DNA from 2 places in the Allocoprobacillus halotolerans genome. Region 2 is predicted to be linked to the other one. Evidence: a T-box and tRNA genes for the amino acid it is inferred to sense, from the RefSeq annotation. Region 2 holds a T-box; the other holds one or more tRNA genes.
What was found. The T-box of region 2 lies ahead of alaS (alanine--tRNA ligase). A T-box ahead of a tRNA ligase gene usually reads a tRNA of that ligase, here a tRNA-Ala.

Region 1 (8,127 bases), 600 kb from region 2:
CGAAAGAAATGGAGGTAACGAAAATATGAAAACTGATAACACATTGCTTGAGGAAATGCTTAGTGATACTAATCTAGAACTAGCATTTACACAAGTCAAACGAAACAAAGGTGCAAGTGGAGTAGATGGAATGGAAGTAGCTGAACTTAAAGACTATTTAGATAAACATCTAGAAGAAATTAAGGACAGTATACGAAACAAGACATATAAGCCACAACCTGTGAGAAGAGTAGAAATACCCAAACCCGATGGCGGAATACGAAATCTAGGAGTGCCAACAGTACTTGATAGATTTGTCCAACAAGCCATAGCCCAAGTGTTAATACCTATCTATGAACCAATATTCAGTGACAATAGTTTTGGATTTAGACCAAATAGATGTTGCGAAATGGCAATCATCAAAGCATTGGAATATATGAATGAAGGCTATCAGTGGATAGTAGATATAGACCTAGAAAAGTTCTTTGATACAGTTAATCATGATAAACTTATTTCACTTGTCATGAAAGATGTAAAGAGTGGAGAAATAGTATCCCTAATTAGGAAATATCTAGTAAGCGGGATTATGATTGATAATGAATATAAAGAGTCAGTCGTAGGAACACCACAAGGTGGAAATCTAAGTCCGCTACTCAGTAACATAGTTCTCAATGAACTAGATAAGGAAATGGAAGCACGAGGACTAAGATTCACACGATATGCAGATGATTGTATTATATTAGTGGGTAGCAGTAAAGCCGCCGATAGAGTAATGGAAAACATTAGTAAATTCATAGAAAAGAAACTAGGACTTAAAGTAAATATGACTAAAAGTAAAGTTTCCAAACCTAATGATATTAAATATCTAGGATTTGGATTCTATTATGACTCTTTTTCATCTATGTGGAAAGCAAAACCACATGAGAAATCTATCGCAACACTGCAAACAAAACTAAGGAGACTAACAAATAGAAGTTGGTCAGTATCGTGGGAATATAGAATACTTAAGATAAGACAACTTGTAAATGGGTGGATTAACTATTACCGTATTGGAAATTTTATAAAAGTCTGTAGAAAACTAGATGCACAAATAAGATTTAGGATACGTATGTACTTATGGAAGAAATGGAAAACCATAGGAAATAGAGAAAAGCAACTAAGAAAGTTAGGGGCATTACCATGGCAAGCTAAAACTTGGGCAAACAGTCGAAAATCATATGCAAGATGTGCAAGTACATTTCTTCAAACAAGAATAACTAATGATTTATTATATAGAAAAGGACTACCATCAATGGTAGCCCAATATCAGTTAAAACATATTTCAGTATAGATTTAAACCGCCGTATGCCGAACGGCACGTACGGTGGTGTGAGAGGTCGAAAATAAATATAAAATTATTTATTTTCTCCTACTCGATTATATTTATGGAAAGAAAAGTGAAAAAATATGATTTTTTATAAAACGAAAAAACATTGAATTAAAGAAGAAAAAATAATTTATAGTATGAGATGTAGTAAGGGAATTATAAAAAAAACAAAAAAAGGTATTGCATAAATGTGGAAAATATTATATACTATTTGAGCAACGAGTTAAGGAAGTTGGTTCCATAGCCAAGTTGGTAAGGCTACAGACTGCAACTCTGTCATCGTCGGTTCGAGTCCGGCTGGAACCTCCATCGTTGCCCAGGTGGCGAAATTGGTAGACGCACAGGACTTAAAATCCTGCGGACCTTAAAATCCGTGCCGGTTCGACTCCGGCCCTGGGCACCAGTTATAAAAATCGGCTCTGAAAAGAGTTGAAAAAAATAAAAAAAGTGTTGCAATTGAATATGAAATGTGATACTATTGAATGGCACTGTTAAGAGGCGCTAGTAGCTCAACTGGATAGAGTGCTTGACTACGGATCAAGAGGTTGTGGGTTCGATTCCTGCCTAGCGCGCCAATCAATTATGTTAACGGGAAGTAGCACAGCTTGGTAGTGCACCTGGTTTGGGACCAGGGGGTCGCAGGTTCGAATCCTGTCTTCCCGACCATTGTAATGGGGCTTTAGCTCAGCTGGGAGAGCGCCTGCTTTGCAAGCAGGAGGTCAGCGGTTCGATCCCGCTAAGCTCCACCATTATGTTGCGAGGTTTACCCAAGTCCGGCTGAAGGGATCGGTCTTGAAAACCGACAGGGGATGAAAGTCCCGCGGGGTTCGAATCCCTCAACCTCCGCCATTTTATTTAATTTCATATCGCGGGATGGAGCAGTCTGGTAGCTCGTCGGGCTCATAACCCGAAGGTCGTTGGTTCAAATCCTTCTCCCGCAACCAAATGGTCTGGTAGTTCAGTTGGTTAGAATGCCGCCCTGTCACGGCGGAGGTCGCGGTTCGAGCCCCGTCCAGACCGCCATTATGGTTCCGTAGCTCAGTCGGTAGAGCAGAGGACTGAAAATCCTCGTGTCGCTGGTTCGATTCCGGCCGGAACCACCATTCATTTAAAAACGATTCACTACATGGCGGGGTAGCTCAGTTGGCTAGAGCAATCGGTTCATACCCGGTGGGTCGGGGGTTCGAATCCCTTCCCCGCTACCATTAAGTATCGTAGTGGTGAATACCACTTTTTATTTTATACGGACCCTTAGCTCAGTTGGTTAGAGCTATCGGCTCATAACCGATCGGTCGAAGGTTCGAGTCCTTCAGGGTCCACCAATTGTCATTAACCTCAATTCTTGAGGTTTTTATTTTTTATAGTCTTATTTATGTTATAATGGTTTTGTTAATATTCATATATATTTCATAACAATATGATATATTCAGTGAGAAGTAGGTGATAGAATGGATAATATAAAATTAATGGGATTAACTCATCAACAAGTTGAACAACGTGTACAACAGGGATTGATGAATATATCCCATGACAATATTTCAAAAACAAAAAAACAAATTATATTAGAACATACTCTTACATATTTTAACTGTTTAAATCTCTTTTTAGCAGCTATTATTATTTCAACAGGACGTTGGACGAATTTAACATTTATGGTTGTTATTTTTATTAATGCTTTTATTGGTATATATCAAGAATTAAAAGTAAAAAAGATTATAGATCAGTTAACAGTTGTTACAGTTAAAAAAGTAAAAGTTATCCGTGATCAACAAGAAATGATTATTCCGACTGAAGAACTTGTAAAAGATGATATCGTTTTTTAGAAACTGGCAATCAAATAGGAAGTGACTGTATTGTTTTAGATTCACATGGGATGGAAGTCAATGAAGCTTTATTGACAGGTGAATCAGAACCAGTTAAAAAAATCTAAATGATGAACTTTTATCAGGAAGTTTTGTGGTTGCTGGAAGTGCCTATGCAAAAGTTATTCGTGTGGGTAATGAGAATTATTCTACAAAACTTGTTCATAAAGCAAAAAATAAAAATAATGCTTCTTCAGAAATGAAAGATTCTATTGAAAAAGTTATTAAAATATTAAGTGTTGTTATTATACCTGTTGGATTGGTTTTATATTTTTCACAACGTAGTGCTTTTCCTAATGATTTAGCAAGCGCTATTGTTAAAACAGTAGCTGGTGTTATTGGAATGATTCCCGAAGGACTTGTTTTATTGACAAGTTTGTCATTTATTATTGGAGTGGGAAAGTTAGCACGTAAGAAAGCTTTGATACAGGAGATGGAAGCCATCGAAGCTTTAGCAAGAGTTGATGTTTTGTGTCTTGATAAAACAGGAACTATCACAACTGGAGAATTAAAAGTTGAAAATGTTTTACCAATTAATTCTCATACTCTTCAAGATATTGAATTTATAATGGGGGTTATGGCTCATGAATGTGATGATGTCAATGCAACGCAGTTAGCACTCCAAAATTATTTTTCTAAGCAGTATCATGTCAAGATTGATAACTCTATTCCATTTTCATCACAACGTAAAATGCGTGCTTTAACGATTGTGGGAAGAGGTAACTATGTTTTAGGGGCACCTGATTTCTTACTGATGCCTGATGATGAATTTTTGATAGAGGCTGAAAAGTATGCTAGTAAAGGATATCGTGTTTTATTATTAGGACAAACGGATTCCATTGATGTTTCACAGTCACAAATTGGTGCAGTGAAAGCTATGGCTTTGATTGTTATTTATGATTGTATTCGTCCTGAAGCCAAAGAAACATTACGTTTCTTTGAAAATGCTCATGTTGATATTCGTATTTTATCAGGTGATAATCCAACTACAGTTGCGCGTGTGGCACAATTAGCGGGTTTAAAAGATGGACATCTTTATATTGATGCTTCAACATTACCTGAAGATGATTTGGAAATGGAAAAAATTGTTTCACATTATCATGTTTTTGGACGTGTCAAACCAGAACAAAAACAACGTATTATAAAAGCATTACAAGCCAATGGACATGTTGTAGGGATGGTTGGAGATGGAGTCAATGATGTTTTGGCTTTGAAAGATGCTGATTGTGGTATTGCGATGGCGGCTGGTAGTGATGCTGCTAAACAAGCTGCTCATATTGTATTATTGGATTCTTCATTTGCCTCAATGGTTGATATTGTTAAAGAGGGAGAGCGATTATTGCAGATATTGAAAGAGTCAGCTCACTTTATCTTACAAAAACAATTTATTCTACAGTTCTTTGTCTTGTCTTTGCTGGATTACAAATGAGTTATCCTTTTACCCCTTTACAATTAAGTTTAATCAGTGGATTAGCTATTGGTTTACCAAGCTTTTTATTGACTTTAGAACGTTCTTCATCATTATCATCACAAGGTTTTTTAAAGCATGTTATTTCAACAGCATTACCATGTGCTTTAACAATGATTATTTATATGCTTTTGATTACTTTTATTGGATATCAGTTTCATTTTAGTGATCGTCTATTATCAACATATTATTATCTTGTGGCTGGTTTTATTAGTTTTCTTGTTGTTTTTGTTGTATGTCTGCCTTGGAATCGCTTAAGAGTTATTGTCGCTAGTGTGATTACTGTTGTTTTCTACTTGATTTTAATGGTTATGCATGATTTCTTTGAAATCAATTCTTTATTTTCTGTGTCGATGCTTTTTATCATTCCTATTTGTGCAACAACACCTTTTGTTTTGTTTGCATTGAAACGAGGTATTGTTCATATTTATAAATATCTAGGAAAACATTAACGTAATAGCTTTAAATTATAAACGGAAATATGCGTATTGGTTTTAGAAAGAATTTGTTGGCATTGTTCCTTTGAAAGATCAAAGAGTTTATAAGGATGAATATTAATGGTGGATACATAAGCACCACATTTGATTTGAAATGAACATTTCTTATGTAAATAATCAAAAGTTTTATCTTGTAGATAATGATAAAGATCAATGAATGCTATTTCAATCAAATCTTCGTTCGTATTAAACATGACCATAAAGAAAAAATTAGATCTTTCATAATAAAGACTAACATCTCCGAAATCAAAATACTCTTTCATTTTTTCCATGAGATGCTTAGAAACATGAAAATAGAGTTGAGGATATTCTTCAATCAGGTAAGGTATAATTTGAAATTCAATATAAATACCTGTTAAAAAGCGAACGGATTGGGGAATGTGGAGTTGTTTAAAAAAAGGATAAAGATTTTTTTGATAATCTATATGTTGATAGGAAAAATCTGGATCTAAGATTGGAAATTGATATTGATTATGTGTTATATCATATATGTACATTATTACTCACCATATTTATTCTAACATCATGAAAATAAGAAAAATGTCGATTTATGTCATCATTTGTATAAATAAGTCTGAAAGGACTTATTTTTTGTTTTTTAACATATATATGATTAGGTGAGTCTATGAATCGAAAGAAATATATTGTGATTGGATGTAGTTTATGTCTTTATATCATTATTCTAAAATATATGTTTTCATTGTTTTTTCCTTTTATTTTAGCGATTCTTTGCTTTTTTATATTGAAACCGATTGTTGATCGTATTCAACAGAACATACCCCTTCAAAAAAGTGCTATCGGTATTTCGTTATTATTATTTATTTATCTTCTGTTTGCCTTTTTATTGGCTTTATGTATAACCGCTTTATTTTGTTTATGTATGCATTTTTTTCAAATGCTACCAGTCTATTATGATTCTATTTTTTTACCATTTATTTATAAAACGACAAAACTTTTTCAACAAATATTTTCTTTTCTGCCACAAGATTTCGTTATCATTTTTCAAAACTGGATTCATCAAAATATGTTAGATCTCATTGCCTTTGCCTCAACATTTATTAAATCCATACCATCTTTTTTATTTTCCTTTTTTATGTTTGTGATTTCAACTTTCTTTTTGATGTTAGATTATGAAGATATGAAAGATTGTTTCTTTAAATTAGTTCAAAAAAAGACCTGTTATCAATTGGCACAACTCAAAAATAAGGTTTTAAAAAGTCTATGGATTTATATCAAATGCCAACTTATTTTAATGATGATTACGTTTTTTATATTACTCATTGCATTTTTTATTCTAAAAATAGAGCCAGCATTTCTTTATGCTTTCGCTATTTGTCTATTAGATAGTCTTCCTTTTATTGGTGTTGGGATCATCTTAATTCCTATGATCATTCTTTATATTTTTCAAGGTATTTATATAAAAGCCATTTATTTACTTTGTTTATATGTCATCATTAATATGATTCGTAGCTTTTTAGAACCCCATATCATGAATAAAGAAATGAAAGTTCCAGCTTTTTTATTGCTTGTTTCGATGGTTTTGCATATACATTTTTTTGGTATTGTGGGAATTGTCCTTTCGCCTTTGCATATGAGTTTTTTATATCAGTATTTTCATAAAAGTGGAGATTTGATATAATAAAGCAAGGGAGGAAGATAATGATGCATAAAAAGTATTTTTTCTTTGATATAGATGGAACATTGACTCATAAACAAACAGGAGAATTAATAGAAAGCGCTAAAATAACGATTCAAAAATTGCAAGAACAAGGGCATTTTGTTTGTATTGCGACAGGAAGAGCTTATTATAAAACAAAAGAATTTGCAAAAAAAGCTGGTTTTCATCATATTGTCAGTAATGGTGGAGCAGCAATTACTATTCATGATCAATTGATTGAAAATAGACCACTTGATCGTCAAAAAGCCATTGCCTTATGCCAGGAGGCGCATCAAAAAGGTTTTGGTTTATTAATTTCACCCAATGATAACATTGATGTTATTATGAATGATGAACTATTTATTCAACAGGTTGGTTATCGTCAAGAACCAACACGTTATTTTTATGATTCATCTTTACAATATCAAGATATTAAGGATTACTACAAAATATATATTGCGATTGAACAAGAACGTGAACAGGAATTGACACTATTGAATTCTTTAGGACATATTCGTTTTATGAAAGAATATTTAACATATCAACATGATGCTAAAGATGAAGGTATTTTACGAATGTTGGAGTATGTCGGTGGACAAAAAGAAGACGTAGTGGTATTTGGTGATGACTATAATGATTTGATTATGTTTAAGCCAGAATGGACATGTATAGCTATGGGAAATGCCTGTGATGCTTTAAAAGAAAAAGCAACTTTTGTAACGAAGGCAAGTTATGATGATGGAATTGAATACGCTTGTCAGTATTTTGGATGGATTTAAATAAGAAATAATTGTATACAATTATACAAAAATATGATATACTATTAGTTATACAGAAAAAGGGGTGAATAGCATGGATAATCAAATTCAAGATTTTTTTGATAAATCATTAATAGAAAATCAAATTGATAATGAATTATATCAGACTTATTCCGTAAAAAAGGTTTACGTAATGAAGATGGTACAGGAGTTTTAGTGGGTTTGACAAAAATATCTGATGTTGTGGGATATAAAAAGGAAAATGGTGAAAAAAGGATGACTATGGAAGTCTTTATTATCGTGGAATAAATGTAGAAGATATTATTCGTTATCCTCAAAAAGAAAAGCGATATTTATTTGAAGAAATTTGTTTTTTAATTCTTTTTGGTTATTTACCATCACAGGAAGAATTTGAAAGATTTAAAAATATTTTAAGTGAACAGTATACATTACCAACTCATTATTTGGAAGCCAATATTCTCGGTTTTCCAGCAAAAAATCTGATGAATAAACTCCAACAAGAAGTTTTGATGTTGTATA
Region 2 (8,127 bases):
TCATTTTTTAATAGATCCTATGATTGACTATTTTACAAGTGATCGCTTATCTAGAAAAATCGTTGTGACACATCTTTATTTATCTTTTTCTTTAATTTTTATATTAAGCTGTTATTTTTTGATTCCTTATTTATTAGATCGATGCATGCTTTTTTATCATCGTATTTGTGATAGTCAAATTATGATTAATCCTATTTTTTCTACTTTTATTCATTTTTTAGAAGAATATCAGATTATTGATTATTTTATTGATATTTTTAATGGTTGGACACAAACTGTTATTTATTGGGTTGGTAATATATTTATTGCTTTAGGGATTTCATTTTATTTATCCTATGATAATTTGCATTTAATAGAAAAAGCAATTATTTATTTACCATTTCAAAAACAAGGAATATGTATGCAAACATTAAAAAAACTTAAACTCACAACCTATCAATTTATGAAATCAATGATTTTAGATTTTCTTTTTTCTTTATGATGTGCTTGATTCCATTTTTCTTTATTCATCAAAACTTTGCTATATGGATTGCTTTGTTTTTATCATTAACCAATCTTATTCCATATGTCGGTCCTTATATAGGAGGTATTCCAGTTGTGATTTATGAGTTTTTTATGAATCAACAGTTGGGTTATGCCTCTTTGATTGTGATTATGGTATTACAGTATTTAGAATCTTCTTATTTACAACCTTATTTGTTTTCTAAAGGGATTCATTTACATCCTATTTATTTAATTATTGCTTTGACTTTCTTTGGTGATTTATTTGGTATTATTGGTATGATTTTTTCACCATTATTATTATCCTATGTTATTTTTCTTGTAGAATTATTGAGGAATTTACGTATTGGAGATGATATTAAAAGAATAATGCATTATGAAAATGATTAAAAGGATATAAATTTTTTCTTTATTATCATATAAGATAATAAAGGAGTGTGAAATCATGACAATGACGCATTATTTAGGCTTGTTAGGAGGTCTGGCTTTATTTCTTTTTGGTATGGATATGTTATCAAAGGGATTAACGACAGGACTAGGGGAAAGAATGGAAATATTATTACTGAAATTAACAAATCATCGTATCAAGGCGATTGGCATAGGTTTGCTTTTAACCGCTTTGATTCAAAGTTCTTCAGCAATGAGTGTCATTTTGATTGGCTTTTTAAATGCTCGAATCATGTCTTTTAAAAGAAGCGGCATGGGTGATGATGGGAGCAAATATTGGAACAACTATCACAGGACAAATGATTGCTTTGGACATCGGTGTATTTGCGCCATTACTCGCCTTTATAGGTGTTTTGTTTTATTTATTAGGCAAAGGAATAAAATATTTAATCGGACAGGTCATGATGGCAATAGGTCTTTTGTTTATGGGATTAGAAATGATGTCACAGTCCATGATTCCTTTACAACATTCAGCTTTTGTAGTAGATCTTTTTATCAGTATTCAAAATCCATTATTATGTGTTGGGGTAGGAATGTTGTTGACAGCTATCATTCAAAGTTCATCTGCATCCATTGGTATTTTACAGATTTTAGCAAGACAAAACTTAGTATCTTTTCAACAGTCTGTTTATCTTTTATTAGGTTTTGATTTAGGAACATGTATAACAGGATTTTTAGCTTCTTTACCAGGTTGTCGTAATGGCAAACGTCTGGCTTTATTTCATTTTTTGCTTAATTTGATTGGCGCTATTAGTTTTTTAATATTGTGTCAAATGATTCCTATTATATCTTGGATTCAAAATCTTTCACCACTTGCTCCTGAACATCAAATTGCCAATATGCATACTTTCTATAATATTCTCACAACAATGCTTGTTTTATTATGTGAACCTTATCTAATGAAAATGATTCAATGGATTTATCCTCAAAACTATAAAAATCATAGAAAGTAGGGAATATTGTGCGAAAAGTTATTTTATATATTGCGATGAGTTTAGATGATTATATCGCTGATCAATATGGTCGTATTGACTGGTTACATGGTGAAAATGATTTACAACAAACAGAAAGCTATTATCATTTGTTGAAACATGTGGATAGTGTCATTATGAGTGAAAAAGCGTTTCATACTATTGAAAAGAAGATAGATCAATAATGGTTTCATGAAGGCTTAAAGATTTATGTTTTATCTTCTTTGACTCATTTATCATTAGAACATGTTGTTTTGACTTCTGAATATATCTGGACATTGGTCCATAGACTGAAACAGGAAAAAGGTAAAGATATATGGATTTGTAGTGGACAGCATTTTATTACACCTTTAATTCAAGCCAATATGATTGATGAGTATCATATTTCTATGATACCAACTCTTATCGGAAAGGGAATCCGTCTATTTGAAGATTTTGATCAAGAAAAAGATTATCATTGATAAAAACTTATGTTTATAATGGTATTGTGGATATTGAATATAAGAAGAAGTATTGATTTTTGATTTTAAATTCGCTATAATATCAAAGTCAAATCGTTGCAGAAGAAAAGTATTTACAAGTCATCTTTAAGAGAGGGAATGGTTGGTGTAAATTCCTAGAGGCTTATAAAGAAAGCTACCTTCTAAGAGTGATGCAAACATCAACGTAAATCGGCGTTAACGATCAAAGGGCATAATGATTATTCATTATGAATGAGGATGGTACCGCGATGATAGTCGTTCCTTTTGAGGAATGGCTTTTTTTATTAAAGGAGGAAAAAAATCATGAAACAATTAACAGGAAATCAAGTTCGTCAAATGTTTTTAGATTTCTTTCAATCTAAAGGACATATGATTGAACCAGGAGCATCATTAATTCCACATAACGATCCAACGTTATTATGGATTAATGCCGGTGTAGCTGCATTGAAAAAATATTTTGATGGATCAGAAAAACCAGCTTGTAACCGTATTGCAAATGCTCAAAAATCTATTCGTACAAATGATATTGAAAATGTTGGAAAAACTGCTAGACATCATACATTCTTTGAAATGTTAGGAAACTTTTCAATTGGTGATTATTTTAAAGAAGAAGCGATTTCTTTTGCATGGGAGTTTTTAACAAGCCCAGAATGGATTGGGTTTGATAAAGATAAATTATATGTCAGTGTTTATACAGATGACACAGAAGCTTATCGTATTTGGACAGAAGTTTGTCATGTTGATCCAAGTCATATTTTAAAAACAGATGATAACTTCTGGGAAATTGGTGAAGGACCAGGAGGACCAGATTCAGAAATTTTTTATGATCGTGGTGAAAAATATGATCCTGAGGGATTAGGTAAAAAATTATTTTTGAAGAAATGGAAAACGATCGTTATATTGAAGTATGGAATGTTGTATTCTCTCAATATGATTGTAATCCGGCTATTGATCGAAAAGATTATAAAGAATTGCCACAAAAAAATATTGATACAGGAATGGGATTAGAAAGACTTGTCAGCATTATTCAAGAAGGTGAAACAAACTTTGATACAGACTTGTTCTTACCAATTATTCATGCGACAGAAAAATTAGCCAAAGTTCCTTATCAAGACAATAAAATGGCTTATCGTGTTATTGCTGATCATATTCGTACAGTGACTTTTGCATTAAGCGATGGTGCATTATTTGATAATGCTGGACGTGGATATGTTTTAAGAAGAATTTTAAGACGTGCTGTTCGTTATGGGAAAAAGATTGGTATTGATCATTCTTTCATGTATGAACTTGTTGGAATCGTAGCTAACATTATGAAAGATTTCTATGACTATTTACCAGCAAAAGTGGAATATGTCAGTGGTTTAGTCAAAAAAGAAGAAGAAGCTTTCCATAGAACTTTATCTCATGGTGAAAAGTTATTAAATCAAATGCTTGAAAAAAGTGAGGATCATTTATTAAATGGTCAAGATGCCTTTAAATTATATGATACATATGGTTTCCCATTAGAATTAACAGTCGAAATTGCTGAGGAATCAGGATTTAAAGTTGATGAAGAAGGATTCAAAGCGGAAATGAAAGCACAACAGGAACGTGCAAGAAATGCCAGAGGTGATTTGGAATCTATGTCATCACAAAAACCTGATTTAATGGCTTTTGATGAACCATCAACATTTATCTATCAACCTACACCAATTCAAGCAAAAGTCATTGCGACATTTGAAGATGGTGTGAAATGTGATGAAATCACTGAAAAAGGTGAAATCATTTTAGATCAGACAACGTTCTATGCTGAAATGGGTGGACAATGTGCTGATACAGGAACAATGAGTAATGATTCAACAACAGTTGAAGTGACATATGTGGGCAAAGCGCCACATCAACAACATTTACATAATGTGAAAGTTTTAAAAGGAAGTTTACATGTTGGAGATACATTGACACTTTATGTAGATACAAAAAAACGTGCATTGATTACACATAACCATACTGCTACACATCTTTTACAAAAAGCTTTAAAAACTGTCTTAGGTGAACATGTTTCTCAGGCTGGTTCATATGTCGATGATCAAAGATTACGTTTCGACTTTACACATCCTCAAAAAATGAGTGATGAAGAATTAAAAGCAGTGGAAGACCAAGTCAATGAACAGATTTTCAATGGTTTAGCTGTTGATATTCAATTAATGAGTAAGGATGAAGCTTTACAATCTGGTGCAATGGCATTATTTGATGAAAAATATGGTGATGAAGTGCGTGTTGTCAGTGTTGGAGATTATTCAAAAGAACTATGTGGTGGTTGCCATGTTGCCAACAGTATTGAAATTGGTATTTTTAAAATCGTTGGAGAAGAAAGTATTGGTTCAGGTGTCAGACGTATTGAAGCTGTAACATCTATGCAGGCTTACCATGCTTTTAAAGAAAATGAAGCATTATTAAATCAAGTACAAGATTTATTAAAGATTAAAAATAAGAATGAAACAATTGAAAAAGTGACTCATTTTATTGAAGAAACAAATGAAATCAAAAAAGAAAGAAATCAATATCTAGATCAATTAAATGCTTTATCAGCAAAAGAACAATCAAAGAATATTGAAGATATCAATGGTGTTCAATTCTTATATACTCAAGTTTCAAAAGATGTTGCATCTACAAAACAAATGGCTTTTGATCTTCGTGATCAATTACAACACGGTGTGGTTGTGATGGTGAATGAGTATGAAGGAAAGATTTCTTACTTTGTTGCTTTAACAAAATCAATGGTTAAAGATGGATATAAAGCAGGAGAAATGATTAAAATGATCAACCAAGTGACAAATGGTCGTGGTGGTGGAAAACCAGACTTTGCGCAAGGTGGATGCCCTGATGCCTCAAAAATATTAGAAGCAATTGAACAAATCAAAGCACAATTCTAAGTTTTACTAGCAATTTTGTGCTAATTGGTGTAATATAGATTATATAGATGGGAGGTAGTACAAATGGGAAAAGATTTTACTCAAACACGTCTATTTAATTCGGAAGAAATTAAAAGAGAAGTTATCCATTCTCATTTAATGACAGTTGCTAATGCTTTAGATGAAAGAGGTTATAATGCAGTTCATCAGATTGCCGGTTATTTGATTTCTAATGATCCTGCTTATATTTCAAGTCACAAAGGAGCACGCTCAATTATTCAACAGATTGATCGTGATGAAATTATTGAAGAGCTTGTGAAATTTTATTTGGAGTCTAAATAGTGGAAAAAATATTAGGCTTAGATTTAGGATCAAGAACTTGTGGGATTGCGATGAGTGATGCTTTAGGGATGATTGCTCATGGGGTTGAAACTTATCGTTTTGAAGAAAATAATTACAAAAGTGCTGCTAAACATGTTCAAAAAATAGTAGAAGAGAATCATATTCATACAATAGTGCTTGGTTTACCTAAACATATGAATGGTGATTTAGGTGAAAGAGCACAGATTTCAATGGCTTTTAAAGAAAGACTTGAAAAGATGATGGATGTTGAAGTTGTTTTAATTGATGAAAGATTAACAACAGTTATGGCACAGAATCAATTGATTTTTGCTGATGTTTCTCGTAAAAAAAGAAAAAAGTAATTGATAAAATGGCAGCTGTGCAGATTTTACAAGGATACTTAGATGGTCAAAGGAGATAATCATGGACGTAAATAAAATACAGGTCATTGATGATGACGGTAATGAATTAGAATTTGATGTACTTTTCACTTTTGATAGTGAAGATACTGGAAAAAAATATGTTTTATATTATGATGCTGATGATGAAAATGCTCAAGTTTATTCGTCAATTTATGATGATGAAGGCAATTTATATCCAATCGAAACACCTGATGAATGGGATATGATTGAAGAAGTTTTCAATAGCTTTATGGCTGAAGACGAAGAGGAAGAACGTTTACAGGACATTGATTAGTATCAAAGGGTAACGTAAAGTTACCCTTCTTTATTAAGGAGGATTAAAATGGCATTGTTTTTTAAAAAAGAAAAGTGAAACCAATATTTGTAGGGAGTTATGGAAATGATTTAACAAGAGGGGTCTATGTTTTTCATTTAGATATTGATAATGGTGAAATTTTGAAAAAGAAATTTTATAAATCTTTGGCTAATCCTATTGCTATTTCAAAACGTGAACGTTTTATTTATGTATGCTATAAAAATAATACAGGAAGACCAACAGATGGAGGCTTATGGCAATATGCTTCAATGGATTTACAATTTGGTTTAGTTGCTAAATCAACGGATCATGGAAAAACTTATGTAGATAGTTACGTCAATGAAGATCGTAGTTATGCTTATGCTGTTGATTACTATAATAGTGAAGTTGTTGTCATTGCTATTTTAAAACAGAAGTTAGTTAAGGTTGTTCAAACTATTAAACATACTGGAAGTAGTGTTGATCCAAAACGTCAAAGTGAAGCACATCCTTGTTTTATTGATATGACACCAGATCAAAAATGGATGGTTGTTTGTGATTTGGGAACAGATGAAATTGTTTTCTATGATGTTGGTGAAAAAGGAAGACTTTATCGTAATGATGAACTCACAATCAAAGTGAAACCAGGTTCAGGACCAAAGAAAATTATTTTCTCACCTGATGGAAATTTTGCCTATGTACTCAACGAATTAACAAGCCAAGTCTTTGTCTATCGTTATGAAGATGGAAAATTAACTTTTATCCAAGAAGTCACAACATATCCAACGGATGAATATGTTGGACAAAATACTGGTGGAGATATTTTAATCAATGGTCAAGGTGATTATTTGTTTGCATCTAACTGTGGACATGATTCAGTGACAACTTTTGAGGTTGATGCATCAACTGGTATGTTAAAGGCAGTTGATAATACGGATACAGATGAAAAACCAGTACAGATGATTATGGTTGTAGATAAATATGTTGTGGTAGCTTCACAAAAAGGTGGAACAATTGAATCATTTGAATTGAAACGTGGTGAATCAAAAGGTGTTCTTTTTGAAACGCATTTTAGCTATATGGTTGGAGAACCAGTGTGCTTAATTGAAGGTCGAGGAATGTAAGAGCAGAAATGCTCTTTTTTTATCGATAGTGATAAAAAAGTAGGAAAGTTGATAAATCTTGCAAAATAACCTATAATAAGTAAATGATGGAGGATGGTTTATGAAGAATAAAAAAATCATAGTTATCATAAGTGGTATTATTGTTGTTTTGATTGTTGGTATGATTATCTTTTATAATGTTGGTATTTCAGCTACATCATCAAAAGATGAAGAAGTGATTGTTACGATTGAACAAGGTTCAACAGCTTCACAAATGCTTGATACATTGGACGAGGCAGGACTCGTCAAAAATAAGCTATGTGGGCAAATCTTTTTAAAATTGAATCACTATGATAACTTACAGGCAAATACATATGTATTGAATAAAAATATGTCATTATCGCAAATTTTTTCAGTGATTGAAGATCCAGATATTCAATATATATTGTTATCAAAATTAACGATTAAAGAAGGAACAACAATTCCAGAAGTGGCGAAAGAATTTGCAGGAATTCTTGATATTTCAGCTGATGAAGTTATCAAACAATGGGATGATCAAGACTATTTACAGTCATTAATTGATGAATATTGGTTTATGGATGAAAGTATTCTAGATAAAGATATTCTTTATCCTTTAGAAGGCTACTTATATCCAGAAACTTATTATATTACTGAACAAGAACCAGATTTAAAA

Region 1: it encodes a tRNA-Ala, which carries the amino acid that the T-box ahead of alaS (alanine--tRNA ligase) is inferred to sense. The anticodon was not compared.

The regions. Positions count from the first base shown of each region.
Region 1 is NZ_CP101620.1:2,272,063-2,280,189, forward strand. It holds gene ltrA (group II intron reverse transcriptase/maturase) at 1-1,309, shown strand, start outside; tRNA gene NMU03_RS13345 (tRNA-Cys) at 1,580-1,654, shown strand; tRNA gene NMU03_RS13350 (tRNA-Leu) at 1,660-1,748, shown strand; tRNA gene NMU03_RS13355 (tRNA-Arg) at 1,844-1,920, shown strand; tRNA gene NMU03_RS13360 (tRNA-Pro) at 1,935-2,011, shown strand; tRNA gene NMU03_RS13365 (tRNA-Ala) at 2,019-2,094, shown strand; tRNA gene NMU03_RS13370 (tRNA-Met) at 2,213-2,289, shown strand; tRNA gene NMU03_RS13375 (tRNA-Asp) at 2,293-2,368, shown strand; tRNA gene NMU03_RS13380 (tRNA-Phe) at 2,373-2,448, shown strand; tRNA gene NMU03_RS13385 (tRNA-Met) at 2,474-2,550, shown strand; tRNA gene NMU03_RS13390 (tRNA-Ile) at 2,591-2,667, shown strand; gene NMU03_RS13395 (hypothetical protein) at 2,794-3,168, shown strand; gene NMU03_RS13400 (hypothetical protein) at 3,198-3,275, shown strand; gene NMU03_RS13405 (HAD-IC family P-type ATPase) at 3,302-4,636, shown strand; gene NMU03_RS13410 (hypothetical protein) at 4,633-5,127, shown strand; gene NMU03_RS13415 (hypothetical protein) at 5,124-5,669, opposite strand; gene NMU03_RS13420 (AI-2E family transporter) at 5,798-6,811, shown strand; gene NMU03_RS13425 (HAD-IIB family hydrolase) at 6,835-7,608, shown strand; partial or broken gene NMU03_RS13430 (citrate synthase) at 7,682-8,127, shown strand, end outside.
Region 2 is NZ_CP101620.1:2,869,825-2,877,951, reverse strand. It holds gene NMU03_RS17100 (AI-2E family transporter) at 1-481, shown strand, start outside; gene NMU03_RS17095 (AI-2E family transporter) at 478-891, shown strand; partial or broken gene NMU03_RS17920 (Na/Pi cotransporter family protein) at 947-1,138, shown strand; gene NMU03_RS17090 (Na/Pi cotransporter family protein) at 1,212-1,901, shown strand; gene NMU03_RS17085 (dihydrofolate reductase family protein) at 1,910-2,104, shown strand; gene NMU03_RS17080 (dihydrofolate reductase family protein) at 2,144-2,380, shown strand; T-box leader at 2,468-2,667, shown strand; partial or broken gene alaS (alanine--tRNA ligase) at 2,705-5,313, shown strand; gene NMU03_RS17070 (IreB family regulatory phosphoprotein) at 5,377-5,634, shown strand; partial or broken gene ruvX (Holliday junction resolvase RuvX) at 5,634-6,055, shown strand; gene NMU03_RS17060 (DUF1292 domain-containing protein) at 6,058-6,330, shown strand; gene NMU03_RS17055 (lactonase family protein) at 6,405-7,454, shown strand; gene mltG (endolytic transglycosylase MltG) at 7,555-8,127, shown strand, end outside.